One region of the Lysinibacillus fusiformis genome, then DNA from elsewhere that is predicted to be linked to it. Evidence: riboswitches for the same ligand, from Rfam matches in the RefSeq annotation. Region 1 holds a riboswitch; each other region holds the start of a gene.

The links. Region 1 has a riboswitch for lysine ahead of JTI58_RS10300 (amino acid permease). Riboswitches for the same ligand answer to the same signal wherever they lie in the genome.
Region 2: linked by a shared signal. The riboswitch ahead of JTI58_RS01890 (aspartate kinase) and the one ahead of JTI58_RS10300 (amino acid permease) in region 1 are both predicted to bind lysine.
Region 3: linked by a shared signal. The riboswitch ahead of JTI58_RS20740 (transporter substrate-binding domain-containing protein) and the one ahead of JTI58_RS10300 (amino acid permease) in region 1 are both predicted to bind lysine.

What each region holds. Positions count from the first base shown of each region.
Region 1 is NZ_CP070490.1:2,089,746-2,094,041, reverse strand. It holds gene JTI58_RS10310 (sensor histidine kinase) at 1-339, opposite strand, end outside; gene JTI58_RS10305 (response regulator transcription factor) at 344-1,036, opposite strand; gene JTI58_RS10300 (amino acid permease) at 1,191-2,654, opposite strand; lysine riboswitch at 2,737-2,913, opposite strand; gene JTI58_RS10295 (CynX/NimT family MFS transporter) at 3,092-4,296, shown strand, end outside.
Region 2 is NZ_CP070490.1:376,134-380,429, reverse strand. It holds gene uvrC (excinuclease ABC subunit UvrC) at 1-1,723, shown strand, start outside; lysine riboswitch at 1,832-2,010, shown strand; gene JTI58_RS01890 (aspartate kinase) at 2,145-3,371, shown strand; gene JTI58_RS01885 (YslB family protein) at 3,465-3,899, opposite strand; gene JTI58_RS01880 (succinate dehydrogenase cytochrome b558 subunit) at 4,172-4,296, shown strand, end outside.
Region 3 is NZ_CP070490.1:4,218,668-4,222,963, forward strand. It holds gene odhB (2-oxoglutarate dehydrogenase complex dihydrolipoyllysine-residue succinyltransferase) at 1-1,221, shown strand, start outside; lysine riboswitch at 1,562-1,748, shown strand; gene JTI58_RS20740 (transporter substrate-binding domain-containing protein) at 1,868-2,725, shown strand; gene JTI58_RS20745 (amino acid ABC transporter permease) at 2,896-3,621, shown strand; gene JTI58_RS20750 (amino acid ABC transporter ATP-binding protein) at 3,634-4,296, shown strand, end outside.

The DNA.
Region 1 (4,296 bases):
AAGTTGAAGCATCTCAATATAGCCTAATACAACCGTTAAAGGCGTTTTAAGATCATGCGAAATGTTTGCCAACATCTTTTTCATGGAATTTTCCATTTTCTGATGTGTTGCTTGGATTTTTTGATGCTGATCTAGTACGGTATTCATTGTAATAAGTAACTGTTGAATTTCTGAATTTGTAGTTGCTACTAAAATCTTTTCATAAGTCTGTTCATTCACAATTACTTGTAATTTTCTATGCGTGTATTGGATAGTGCGATCTTGTTCCTTTTTGACTTTCCATTGAAAAATAATAATCCCGATTAGCAATACCACTATTAGTAATAGAAATATCATCATATTCTTAACCCTCAAACTTATAGCCGATTCCCCATAGGGTTTTAATATATAGAGGATTTGACGGGTCATCTTCTATTTTTTCTCGTAGTCTTCTTATATGTACATTTATAATATTTTCATCGCCGTAGTAAGCATCTTTCCATATCATCTGATAAATTTGCTCTTTGGTAAAAACCCGATGACGATTTGTCACAAACAACTTTAAAATAGAAAATTCCTTTGATGTCAGCTTTACCTCTTGCCCGTTCTTTGCTATTGAGTAATTAACAATATCTATCTTTAAATTATCAATTTCTAGGACATCTTGCTTTTGGTTATCCTGACTAGAGTATTTTGTAGCTCTTCTGATAACAGCCTTTACACGTGCCGAAAATTCTAGCATAGAAAAGGGTTTAGCAATATAATCATCTGCTCCTAATCCTAAGCCCAATGCTTTATCAACATCGCTGTCTTTTGCAGACATAATAATGATAGGAAGTGCTGCCTGCTCTCGAATAATCTTTAATACTTCTAATCCATTTAGTTTAGGAATCATAATATCTAGGATGACTAAATCAAAGGTATTTTCTAAACAACTTTGTAATGCTTCTTCGCCATTGGTCACTGTTGTGACAGAGAAACCTTCCATTGTTAAGTAATTATCGACCATTTCGCGAATGGCTTCATCATCTTCTACGAGTAAAATATGCTTTTGCACTATCATGCACCTCTCCCTGCCAACTCTAAATTTCCATATCTATATTACATTACCATATTTATGATGTTTATTTTGAGAGATTTTGTTCATGATTGTTGAAAAAGAGCTGTCCTATAAACCCATCACTCTTTGGTTTACAGAACAGCTCTATTATTTAATCTTCAACTTTTAAATCACAATCTTTAAGTGGCAGCATTTTGGTTTTGTGCTTTATTTTATAGCCAAACCATAGTGCTAAAAATAGTGGAATCCCAATATACGAAACAAGGATGCCATACCAATCAATTTTATCACCTGTAAAGGCTGTGTAATTTTGTCCAATGACTACGATCATACAAACGGTAAAAGCAAATAATGGTCCAAACGGATATAATTTGGCTTTATAAGGTAATAACTTTGGATCTAAGCCCTGTGCATCAAACGCTCGGCGGAAACGATAATGACTAAATGCAATACCCAGCCATGCAATAAAGCCTGACATTCCAGAGGCATTTAATAGCCAGATATAAACCACTCCATCACCAAAGAATGATGCTAAAAATGCTAAACAGCCTACAGCTAATGTTGCCATCAGTGCATAAATCGGAATACCTCGACGACTTAGCTTTGCGAAAAATTTAGGTGCATGTCCATCCACCGCTAATTGCCATAGCATACGAGAAGATGCATATAGGCCTGAATTTCCTGCTGACAGCATAGCCGTTAAAATAATGGCATTCATTAATGAAGCAGCAAAGGCAATACCTAGGCGGTCAAACACTAGTGTAAACGGTGATACTGCGATATCTTCTGATAATAAACGTTCATCTGTGAATGGAATCAGCATCCCAATTGCACCAATCGCTAAAATATAAAACAAAAGAATACGCCAAAATACAGATTTAACAGCCTTCGGAATATTTTTACCAGGATCATCTGTTTCACCAGCTGTAATTCCAAGTAATTCTGTCCCTTGAAATGAAAATCCAGCAGCTAGGAAAATACCAAATGTAGCAAGGAAGCCACCATGGAATGGCCCATCACTAATAAAGAAATTAGTGAAACCTACAGGAGCCTGCCCACCTAAAATACCAAAAATCATTAGTAAGCTAATGATAATAAAAACGATGACCGTTACTACCTTAATCATGGCAAACCAATATTCACTTTCACCATAACTTTTCACGGATAGTAAATTAAACGTCAGTACTACAACAATAAATAATACTGTCCAAAGTGCTGATGAGCTATCCGGGAACCAATATTTCATAATTAATGACACGGCAGCGATTTCTGCAGCAATTGTGATTGCCCAGTTATACCAATAGTTCCAGCCTAATGCAAATCCTAAAGCAGGATCTACAAATTTGGTTGCGTAGGTACTAAATGAACCTGATGATGGCATATACGCAGCCATTTCTCCTAAACTCGTCATTAAAAAATACACCATAATACCGATTAAGGCATAGGCCAGCAATGCACCTCCAGGTCCTGCCTGTGCAATAGCACCACCACTGGCTAAAAATAGCCCCGTACCGATAGTACCGCCTAAAGAAATCATTGTAATATGGCGGCTTTTTAATTCTTTTTTCAGCTTCGGTGCTTTATGACCAAGCTGATTTACTTTTATTTCACTCACGATATAGCTTCCTTCCTATTTATGAGGCAAAAAAATGCCATCACATATACACTGTGATGGCTACGTTAATCCTCAGTTTTTCCTACATGATAGCTCAACACGTTGTGCAAACGTGACAGTTCTGTTCCTTTCGGAGACAGCCCCAGCATGAGGTTTTCAAGTCCCCTCACACTTCGGCAATATTTCCTTTCAGCTAATTTCATCAATGCTTGTCATTTCAATTAGCATACTTATAAATATCGCGACCTCTACCTCAATACAAACATGAGGCATATAATTATTAAATTTATGATGTTTATTATACTAACATAAGACCATAGACATTTCAATATAACGGAAAATGTTCTGTATTTTATGAATCTTCTACTATTTTTAATAGTGTGATAAAGTGTTATAGTAGTTCAATTAGAATGGTTATGATTAGGGGGGATTTTATTTTGACTACAAATGATCATTCCGCTAGTTATCCTAGTAAAAAAATTAGCTGGAAAGGAACAACCTTACTTTTAGTTTTCGGAGTTATCTTTATAGCCTCTACATTACGAATGCCACTAACTGTTGTTGGCCCAATTATATCCTTTATCCGTGAAGATCTTGGGATATCTAATGTATTGGCAGGCTTTCTAACAACGATTCCATTGCTTGCTTTTGCTATTATATCTCCATTTGCACCAGTTGTAGCACGCAAACTAGGGCTTGAGCTAACATTATTTTTATCAACTTTTCTATTGGCCTTTGGGATTGTCCTACGTTCACTCGGTACAACAGAGTTACTTCTATTAGGTACTGTGCTAATTGGCGTAGCCATTTCTTTTGGAAATGTACTTATTCCAGGATTATTAAAATTAAAATTTCCATACCATGTCGGTTTATTGATGGCCTTTTTCACCATGTCCATGAATTTAACTGCTGGTCTTGGTGCTGGTATTAGCTATCCTATAGCCAATTCATCGTTAGGCTGGCAAGGTGCGCTGTCCATTGCACTCGTACTCGTTCTCGTTACAATCTTAATTTGGATACCTCAATTAAAATCAAATAAACCCGAACCAGTTACTACATCTAAAAAGACAGGTACACCTTTATGGAAATCACCTGTTACTTGGGCTGTCACAGGCGCAATGGGGTTACAGTCTTTATTATTCTACACGACTGCAGCTTGGATTCCCGAGATCTATATTGCCCAAGGACTAGCTCCTGACAAGGCCGGTTGGATGTTTTCCATCATGCAATTCTCACAAGTACCAATGGCTTTGGCTGTGCCTATAATTGCAGGTAAAATGACTTCACAACGCCCCCTTGTATTGATGTTTACATCCTTCTATTTAGTAGGCTTTGTTGGTGTTGTCATGGAATGGACTAGTCTTGGTGTACTGTGGATGGTCCTTCTAGGGTTAGCAGGAGGTTCTTCATTCGCCCTAGCAATGATGTTCTTCACTCTCCGCACTCGTACTGCATTTGAGGCAGCTGATTTATCAGGCTTTGCACAATCTTTGGGTTATTTATTTGCCGCAATTGGTCCTATTCTTTTTGGCTACTTGCATGATTTCTTTGGTGGCTGGAATATTGCGGGATGGCTCTTTGTCGTTGTGGCAATATTACTCTTCTTTTGCTCAATGAGAGCCTCCAAGGATGAATATGTGCA
Region 2 (4,296 bases), 1.7 Mb from region 1:
TCGACAAGGGACAATCATTTATGTCGGTAAAGCAAAAGTTCTGAAAAACCGTGTACGCTCCTATTTTACTGGAACACATGAAGGAAAAACTCAAAGACTTGTAGGTGAAATAGAAGATTTTGAGTATATCGTGACATCATCTAATATTGAAGCACTTATTTTAGAGCTGAATCTCATCAAGTTACATGATCCAAAATATAATGTCATGTTAACGGATGATAAGACCTATCCATATTTAAAAATTACGAATGAAAAACATCCTCGTCTGATTACGACACGGAAGGTAAAAAAGGATAAGGCTAAATATTTTGGTCCTTATCCGAATGCCTATGCAGCGAGCGAAACGAAAAAACTATTGGATCGACTGTATCCGTTGCGCAAATGTGTACAATTACCCTCCAAGGTTTGCTTGTACTATCACATGGGGCAATGCTTAGCACCTTGTGTTAAGGAAATTGATGGTCAGGTTTATCAAGAGATGATTGAGGATATGACGAAGTTTCTCAATGGTGGTGTGGAGGCAGTTAAAAAAGAGCTTGAAGTTAAAATGCTTGCAGCCGCTGAAAACCTAGAATTTGAAAGAGCGAAGGAATTCCGAGATCAAATTGCTCATATTGATACGGTCATGCAGAAACAAAAAATAGTATCAAGTGATACTACAAATCGCGATGTATTTGGCTATGCCGTTGAAAAAGGGTGGATGTGTGTTCAGGTTTTCTTTGTGCGCCAAGGTAAACTGATTGAGCGTGATGTCTCGATTTTCCCGATCTATCAGGATGCAGAGGAAGAATTCTTAACATTTGTTGGGCGCTTTTATGAAAAGCCAGAGCATATTAAGCCAAAAGAAATTTTTATTCCACAAGCCATTGATGCAGCCATCTTAACGGAATTATTAGAGATCAAAGTCCTTACACCAAAAAGAGGACAAAAGAAGGAACTGGTTGAATTAGCAACCAAAAATGCCGAAATTGCTGTGGCAGCTAAATTCCAGCTAATAGAACGTCAGGAAGAACGTACGATTGGTGCTTGTGAGGCACTAGGTGAAGCAATGGGTATTAGTGCACCTTTACGAATTGAGGCTTTTGATAATAGTCATATGCATGGAACGGATGCAGTATCTGCCATGGTTGTTTTCATTGATGGGAAGCCTGCAAAAAAGGAATACCGAAAATATAAAACGCGTACAGCAGCCAAGCATGATGATTACGGTGCAATGCAGGAGGTTATACGTCGTCGATATATACGTGTTTTAAAGGAAGGTCTACCATTACCAGATTTAGTGTTAATTGATGGTGGTAAGGGGCAAATGGAAGTAGCCCGTGAAGTACTAGAAGATGAGCTTGGTCTTGTCATACCGATTGCTGGTTTAGCCAAGGATGACAAGCATAATACATCTCAGCTATTGTTTGGTGATCCGCCAGAGGTGATTGCCTTAAAACGTACAAGTGATGGCTTCTATTTATTACAACGAATTCAAGACGAAGTCCACCGCTTTGCTATTACCTTCTTGCGTCAACAGCATGAGAAGCATGCCATTCAATCTGTATTAGATCATATTGAAGGGGTAGGACCAAAACGTAAGCAACAGTTGCTTAAATATTTCGGATCAGTCAAAAAAATTCGAGAGGCGAGCGAGCTAACTTTACAGGAGGCAGGGATGCCCGCTAATTTAGCAAGCCAAATTTTTAGCTATTTTCAGCAAGAATCATTGTCAAAGGAATAGGCATGTGCTATGGTTATAAATAACATTGTTTTTAATGTTATGGAGAGCTAACTGGCGTGACTAGCTTATTTACGCTAAGGCTTAATGAATTGAATACATTCACTTTAAGGTGATGATAGAGGTGCAAGATTCAAGAGTAACACAATGGAGGATGGACAAGTCCAGAGATATTGTGTGAAAGGGGAGCTTGCCGAAGTCCAGCGTTGTTGTTTCCATTGCTGTACTGGTTTTGCATTTAAGAAATGTAAGACTGTCGATTCTAAACGTTTCGGAGAGCTATCACACATGCGCAAGTTACGATTATTGTACATGTTATAGGCAGCTTTCACGTTATGTGGAGGCTGCCTTTTAGTTTTTCTAGAAACGGTTTTGTCTCCTGTAATTAGGTGAAATACATGGACTGGAAGGGAGAATGAAAGAAATGGCTAAAATTGTGATGAAGTTTGGAGGAGCTGCATTAGCTTCTACTGAACAAATCCAACAGGCAGCTCGGAAAGCGATTGCTGAAAAGGACAGAGGATTTGATGTAGTGGTAGTTGTTGCAGCAATGGGACATACTGCCAAAGAAATGAAAATGATGGTACATCAACTAACTGACGATGCGTCAAAACGAGAATTAGATGCAGTTTTGTCTACAGGCTCTCAATTATCTAGTGCTTTATTTGCCATTGCCTTACAGGAAGCAGGCTATGAGGCTGTGTCTCTGACTGGATGGCAGGCAGGTATTCATACGGATGGTATGTATCAGCATGCGCGTATCGACTATATTGATGTTAGTCGAATCGAAGAACACTTTGCACAGGGGCAAATTGTAGTCATTGCTGGGGAACAAGGGGTTGACGAAGATCACAATATCACCATGCTTGGGAAAGGTGGAGCTGAAACGGCAGCTGTAGCGCTTGCCATCGCATTGGAAGCGGAGCGAGCTGATATGTATACAAATGTGGACGGTGTTTATACAGCAGATCCATGTTATGTGACACATGCCCAAAAGCTACAGGAAATTTCCTATGATGAAATGTTAGAATTATCTCATTTAGGATCTCATGTCATACATCCACGTGCGGTGGAGTTAGCAAAGAAATTTCAAATGCCTGTTATCATACGCTCAAGTTTAGTAGAGTCAGTAGGCACTTTATTGAAGGAGGAAGTGGAAATGGAAAAAAACTTAGTTGTTCGTGGCGTGGCCTTTGAATCAGATATTATTCGTTTAACAGTAGGGTATGATGCTTTATCTAATGCTTCATTAGCAGATATATTTACTATTCTTGCTGAGAACCGCATTAATGTAGATATTATTGTTCAAGCCATTATTGATGGGCTGAAACCAACTGTTTCGTTTTCCATTTTAAAAGAGGAATTTGCAGAAGCATTACGTGTTCTAGAAGATAGTAAATTATCACTCGGATTTAGTTTTGCAGACTTCGAAATAGGGTTAGCGAAAGTTTCCATTATTGGTTCAGGCATGGCCTCTAATCCAGGTGTTGCTGCTCGTATGTTTGATCGGTTGCGTCGTGAAAATATCCCTGTGAAAATGGTGAGTACTTCTGAAATAAAAGTTTCTGTTGTTGTACCACAGGATGATATGATCCAAGCAGCTAATGCACTGCATGATGAGTTTAATTTAGAGCAAGCACTTTACATATAATAATAGAAGAAACAGCATTTTATGTAATTGTCCGAAATTAAAGGAAGAAAAAAGAAGGATTGTCATCCCGTTAGGGGGAGACAATCCTTTTTATTACTCTGAGGGAATGGTATTCATAATACGTTCTTTGACGTCCCATTTGACTGTAAACATGACGTATTGTTGCTTTTCTCGCTTTTCATTATAGCATTCTGTAAGGTAGCCTTTAGCTAGTTGAATTTGCTCTGCTATAAATCCTGCTTCAAGTTTAAAGCTACGTTGTTTAATTTGCAGAATTTCAGGGTCGTTTGTCAACTGGAAAATGCGTCCATCCTTTGATTCCTTCATAAGCTCTAATGTACCCCAGCAGGCATCTGCGAAAAATGCGATAAGTTCATCTTGACTTTTACATGGGAACTTGCGAGCAAGCTCTTTACCTGCCCAATAAAGGACATCATCTTCATGTTTACCGAGTATAGAAGATAGAATATGATCACGAATGATCTCATAGCCAAATGATGAGATTGTAGGAGATGGAGTGTTTAACATTGTTATCCTTCTTTCTTAGAATTTTCTTAAAATTTAACGGTAATAAAGTAATGATAGATTTTTCGAGAAAAAACGACGCATCATGTACTAGATTAGTTCTTTAATAAGCTCTATGAAAAACTCCGAGTTGCCTTGACGCTCGTAGCTCTTGAGAGTACAATAAACATGTCATAATATTGTACCATGATGAAATACACAGTCAATGAAGTATCATTTACAAAATGATGACTTCTTTTGTTGTGCTATTTTAAGTACTAAGGGGGGTAACAGTCTTGTCGAAAGATCGAGAGTTTTTATGGCGTCGCTTACATTCTCTACTTGGGATCATTCCAGTAGGTCTGTTTTTAACGATGCACCTGTTCATTAACTTTACAGCAACAGGCGGGGCAGAAAGTTA
Region 3 (4,296 bases), 2.1 Mb from region 1:
ACAGAAGGTAGTATCGCACAGTGGGTAAAAAAAGTGGGCGATCGCGTTGAAAAAGGTGAATTCATCGTTGAACTTGAAACAGATAAAGTAAACGCTGAGATCATTTCTGAAGAAGCAGGTGTATTAACACAAATTTTAGCTGAAGAAGGCGATACTGTACTAGTTGGTCAAGTTATCGCAGTAGTAGAAGCAGGCGAAGGCGCAGCAGCAGCTCCAGCGGCAGCACCAACTGAAGCAGCTCCAGCTCCGGCAGCGCCACAAGCAGCACCTGCACCAGTAGCAGCGGCTCCAGTAGTAGAAGAAACTTCTGGTGAACGTGTAGTTGCATCGCCAGCAGCACGTCGTCTTGCACGTGAAAAAGGTATTGACCTTGCAGCGGTATCTCCAGTAGATCCACAAGGACGCGTACGTGTACAAGATGTAGCAGCACATGGTACAGCACCAGCTGTAGCACCAGTAGCAGCACCTACATCAGTAGCAACTTCAGGTGGCCCAGTAGTATTCACACCAGCAGCTAATTCTGACCGTGTAACAATTGAAAAAATGAGCCGTCGTCGTCAAACAATTGCAAAACGTTTATTAGAAGTGAAACAATCAACAGCAATGTTAACAACATTCAACGAAATTGACATGACAAACATCATGGCACTTCGTAAACGTAAACAAGAAGAGTTTGTGAAAGCAAACGACATCAAACTTGGTTTCATGTCATTCTTTACAAAAGCTGTTGTTGCAGCACTGAAAAAATATCCATACGTAAACGCTCAAATCTCTGGCGATGAAATTCATTTAAATAACTTCTTTGATATCGGTATTGCTGTATCAACTGAAGAAGGTTTAGTCGTACCAGTTGTACGCGATGCAAATAGCAAAAACTTCGCTGAAATCGAAAAAGATATCGCTAACTTAGCGACAAAAGCTCGTGATAAAAAATTAGGCCTAAATGACATGGCTGGTGGATCATTCACAATCACAAACGGTGGTGTATTCGGTTCATTAATGTCAACACCAATTATGAACGGTACGCAAGCTGGTATTTTAGGTATGCACTCAATTGTTAACCGTCCAGTTGGCGTAAATGGTGAAGTTCAAATCCGTCCAATGATGTATGTAGCACTTTCTTACGATCACCGTATCATCGATGGAAAAGATTCTGTAGGATTCTTAAAAACAGTTAAAGAATTGATCGAAAATCCTGAAGATTTATTATTAAATTCATAATGCCATTAAACCCTGCGAACAATGTTCAGCAGGGTTTTTTTGTGCATGACGAAAGGTTTTGACCGATTCTATTTTGAAAGAGTACGAATGTTATATCGTTTAGAGGAGCCAAAAGAAATAAACGCAACTTTTCTCACAGAGAGTACATGCGCTCTAATAAAAATTTGTTGTAATTTTCGGAAATATCGATGAAAGCTCAACGATTTAAAATGGATAGAGAACGCACAATACCCTAATATTGTCATTAGTCAGAAAAATGTTAAAACTGTCTTGACGAACATATTAGTTTTATAGTAGTATCTAAATATCAATTAAATAAACAAACCTCACGAATTTTTACCAGTGAGGTAGAGGCGCGGTATTTATTAGTTCATTGTAGAGTTCAAGCAAGCGAAGACGCAATGAAGAAGGAAATATCGCCGAAGTATAAAAGGAGCTCGTACTTTTATACTGGGTCTGCAGTGAATAAGTGCAGGACTGTCCTAGTAAATGGATTTCCAGATTTACTAGGTTGTGCTATCTCGGAAACATGGAAATTATAGTGAGGATTTGGGCAACTGTCATAAAAGGTAAGACCTAAGTTCAATATACTTAGGTCTTTTTTAGTACAGTTGTCTTATTTTTTTACAGAAAAGGGGAGTTTTTCATGAAAAGAAAATGGTTGTTAGTAATGATCTCTATCATGACGGTAATTGTGCTAGCTGCATGTGGCACAAGTGACAAAAAAGAGGGCGGTTCAGGTGATGCTGGAGCTGACAAAGAAGAAGGCGGCGGTGAATTCCGAATTGGAATGGAGGCTGGCTACCCACCGTTCAACTGGACACAGCAAGACGATGCGAATGGCGCTGTGAAAATAGCGGATAATGCAGAGTATGCAGGCGGCTATGATGTACAAATGGCGAAAAAAATCGCTGAAGGTTTAGGCAAAGAGTTAGTCATAGTTAAAATGGAGTGGGACGGATTAGTGCCAGCGCTACAATCGAACAAAATTGATGCGATTATCGCAGGGATGTCACCAACAGAAGAACGTAAGAAAACGATTGATTTTACAGAAAACTATTACACTTCTGATTTTGTGATGGTTATTAAAAAAGGTAGTAAATATGAAGATGCAAAATCAATTCAAGATTTCTCAGGTGCTAAAATTACATCACAATTAAATACATCAAACTACACAGTGATTGATCAAATCAAAGGCGTAGAAAAACAAACGGCAATGGAAAGCTTCCCAGCAATGCGTGTGGCTTTAGAAGCAGGTAAAATTGATGGCTATGTAGCTGAACGTCCAGAGGGTATTTCTGCTGCTGCTGCCAACGATAAGTTCACATATGTAGCATTTGAAGAAGGCTTTGATACAGATCCATCAAATACTTCAATTGCTGTAGGCTTACGTAAGGACGACGCAAATCGTGAAAAAATCAATGAAGTCCTAAAAGGCATTTCGGAAGACGATCGTCAAGCGATTATGGAAGAAGCTATTTCGCAACAACCAGCAGCACAATAATGACAAGGCACGGGCTAGTTGCTAGTCCGTGCATGATCATTTCATCATTATCAAAATGAGAACCTCTCTACATAATGATAATGTCCTAGCGTGACAAAACATAGAATGGTAGAAAGAGCTAGGACACAAAAGATATAAGCAAGCAAGATGACATTGTTAGGAGGAACATCATGAGTCTTGAATGGATACTTTCAATTATTGAAAACAACTGGCAAATGTTTTTACGAGGTGCGTATTATACGTTACTGATTTCGAGTATTAGTACAATTATTGGTGCATTTATCGGATTTTTCATCGGAATTATGCATACGATTCCAGTTCGTAAAAAAGGTGTGAAATTTTATAGCTTAAAGCTCATTAATTTTATACTGACATGCTATGTTGAATTTTTCCGTGGTACACCAATGATTGTACAGGCTATGGTTGTCTACTACGGATTAGATATCGCATTCGGTATCGATATGCACTTTATTACAGCAGGTATTTTAGTCGTTTCCCTCAATACAGGGGCATACATGGCAGAAATTGTTCGTGGCGGTATTGTATCGATTGATAATGGTCAATACGAGGCAGCATCAGCAATTGGTATGAATCACTTCCAAATTATGATTCACGTTGTCTTACCACAAGTAGCGCGTAACGTCTTACCAGCGACTGGTAACCAATTAATTATGAATATTAAAGATACAGCCGTTTTAAATGTCATTGGGGTAACGGAATTATTCTTCCAAACTAAATCAATTTCAGGTAACAACTTCCGCTATTTCGAATCATTCTTTGTTGCATGTATTCTTTATTTCATCATGACATTTACCGCATCACGCATTCTTCTTTACGTTGAAAAACGTTTAGATGGACCTGATGCCTATCAAAAAGAACAAAAAGAAGCCGTATAGGGGGACGCACAAATGGCAGTCATTAAAATCGAACATTTAAGTAAATCATTTGGACGTAACCAAGTGTTAAAAGATGTGAATTTCCAAGTGGAAAAAGGGGAGGTAGTTTGTTTAATTGGCTCCTCTGGCTCTGGTAAATCCACACTGCTTCGTTGCATTAATTTATTAGAAACACCAAGTGGCGGTCAAATTATTTATAAAGGGGAAGACATCTTAGATGAAAAGCACAATATTCAAGAATATCGTACACATCTAGGCATGGTGTTCCAGCAGTTCAATTTATTTAACAACCACAACGTCATAAGTAATTGCACAGTGGGCCAAGTCAAAGTGTTAAAACGTTCGAAAAAAGAAGCAGAAGAAACGGCGCTTAAATATTTGAAAATCGTTGGCATGGATCAATATGTGAATGCCAAGCCGCGTCAGCTTTCAGGCGGACAAAAGCAGCGTGTGGCCATCGCTCGCGCCTTATCGATGAATCCAGATGTAATGCTATTTGATGAGCCAACATCCGCATTAGACCCAGAAATGGTGGGTGAGGTATTAAAGGTGATGCGTCAGCTAGCAGATGAGGGCAATACGATGCTCATCGTGACACATGAGATGGAATTTGCCAAAGAAGTGGCAGATCGTGTTGTCTTTATGGATAAAGGCGTAATTGTCGAAGAAGGCCCT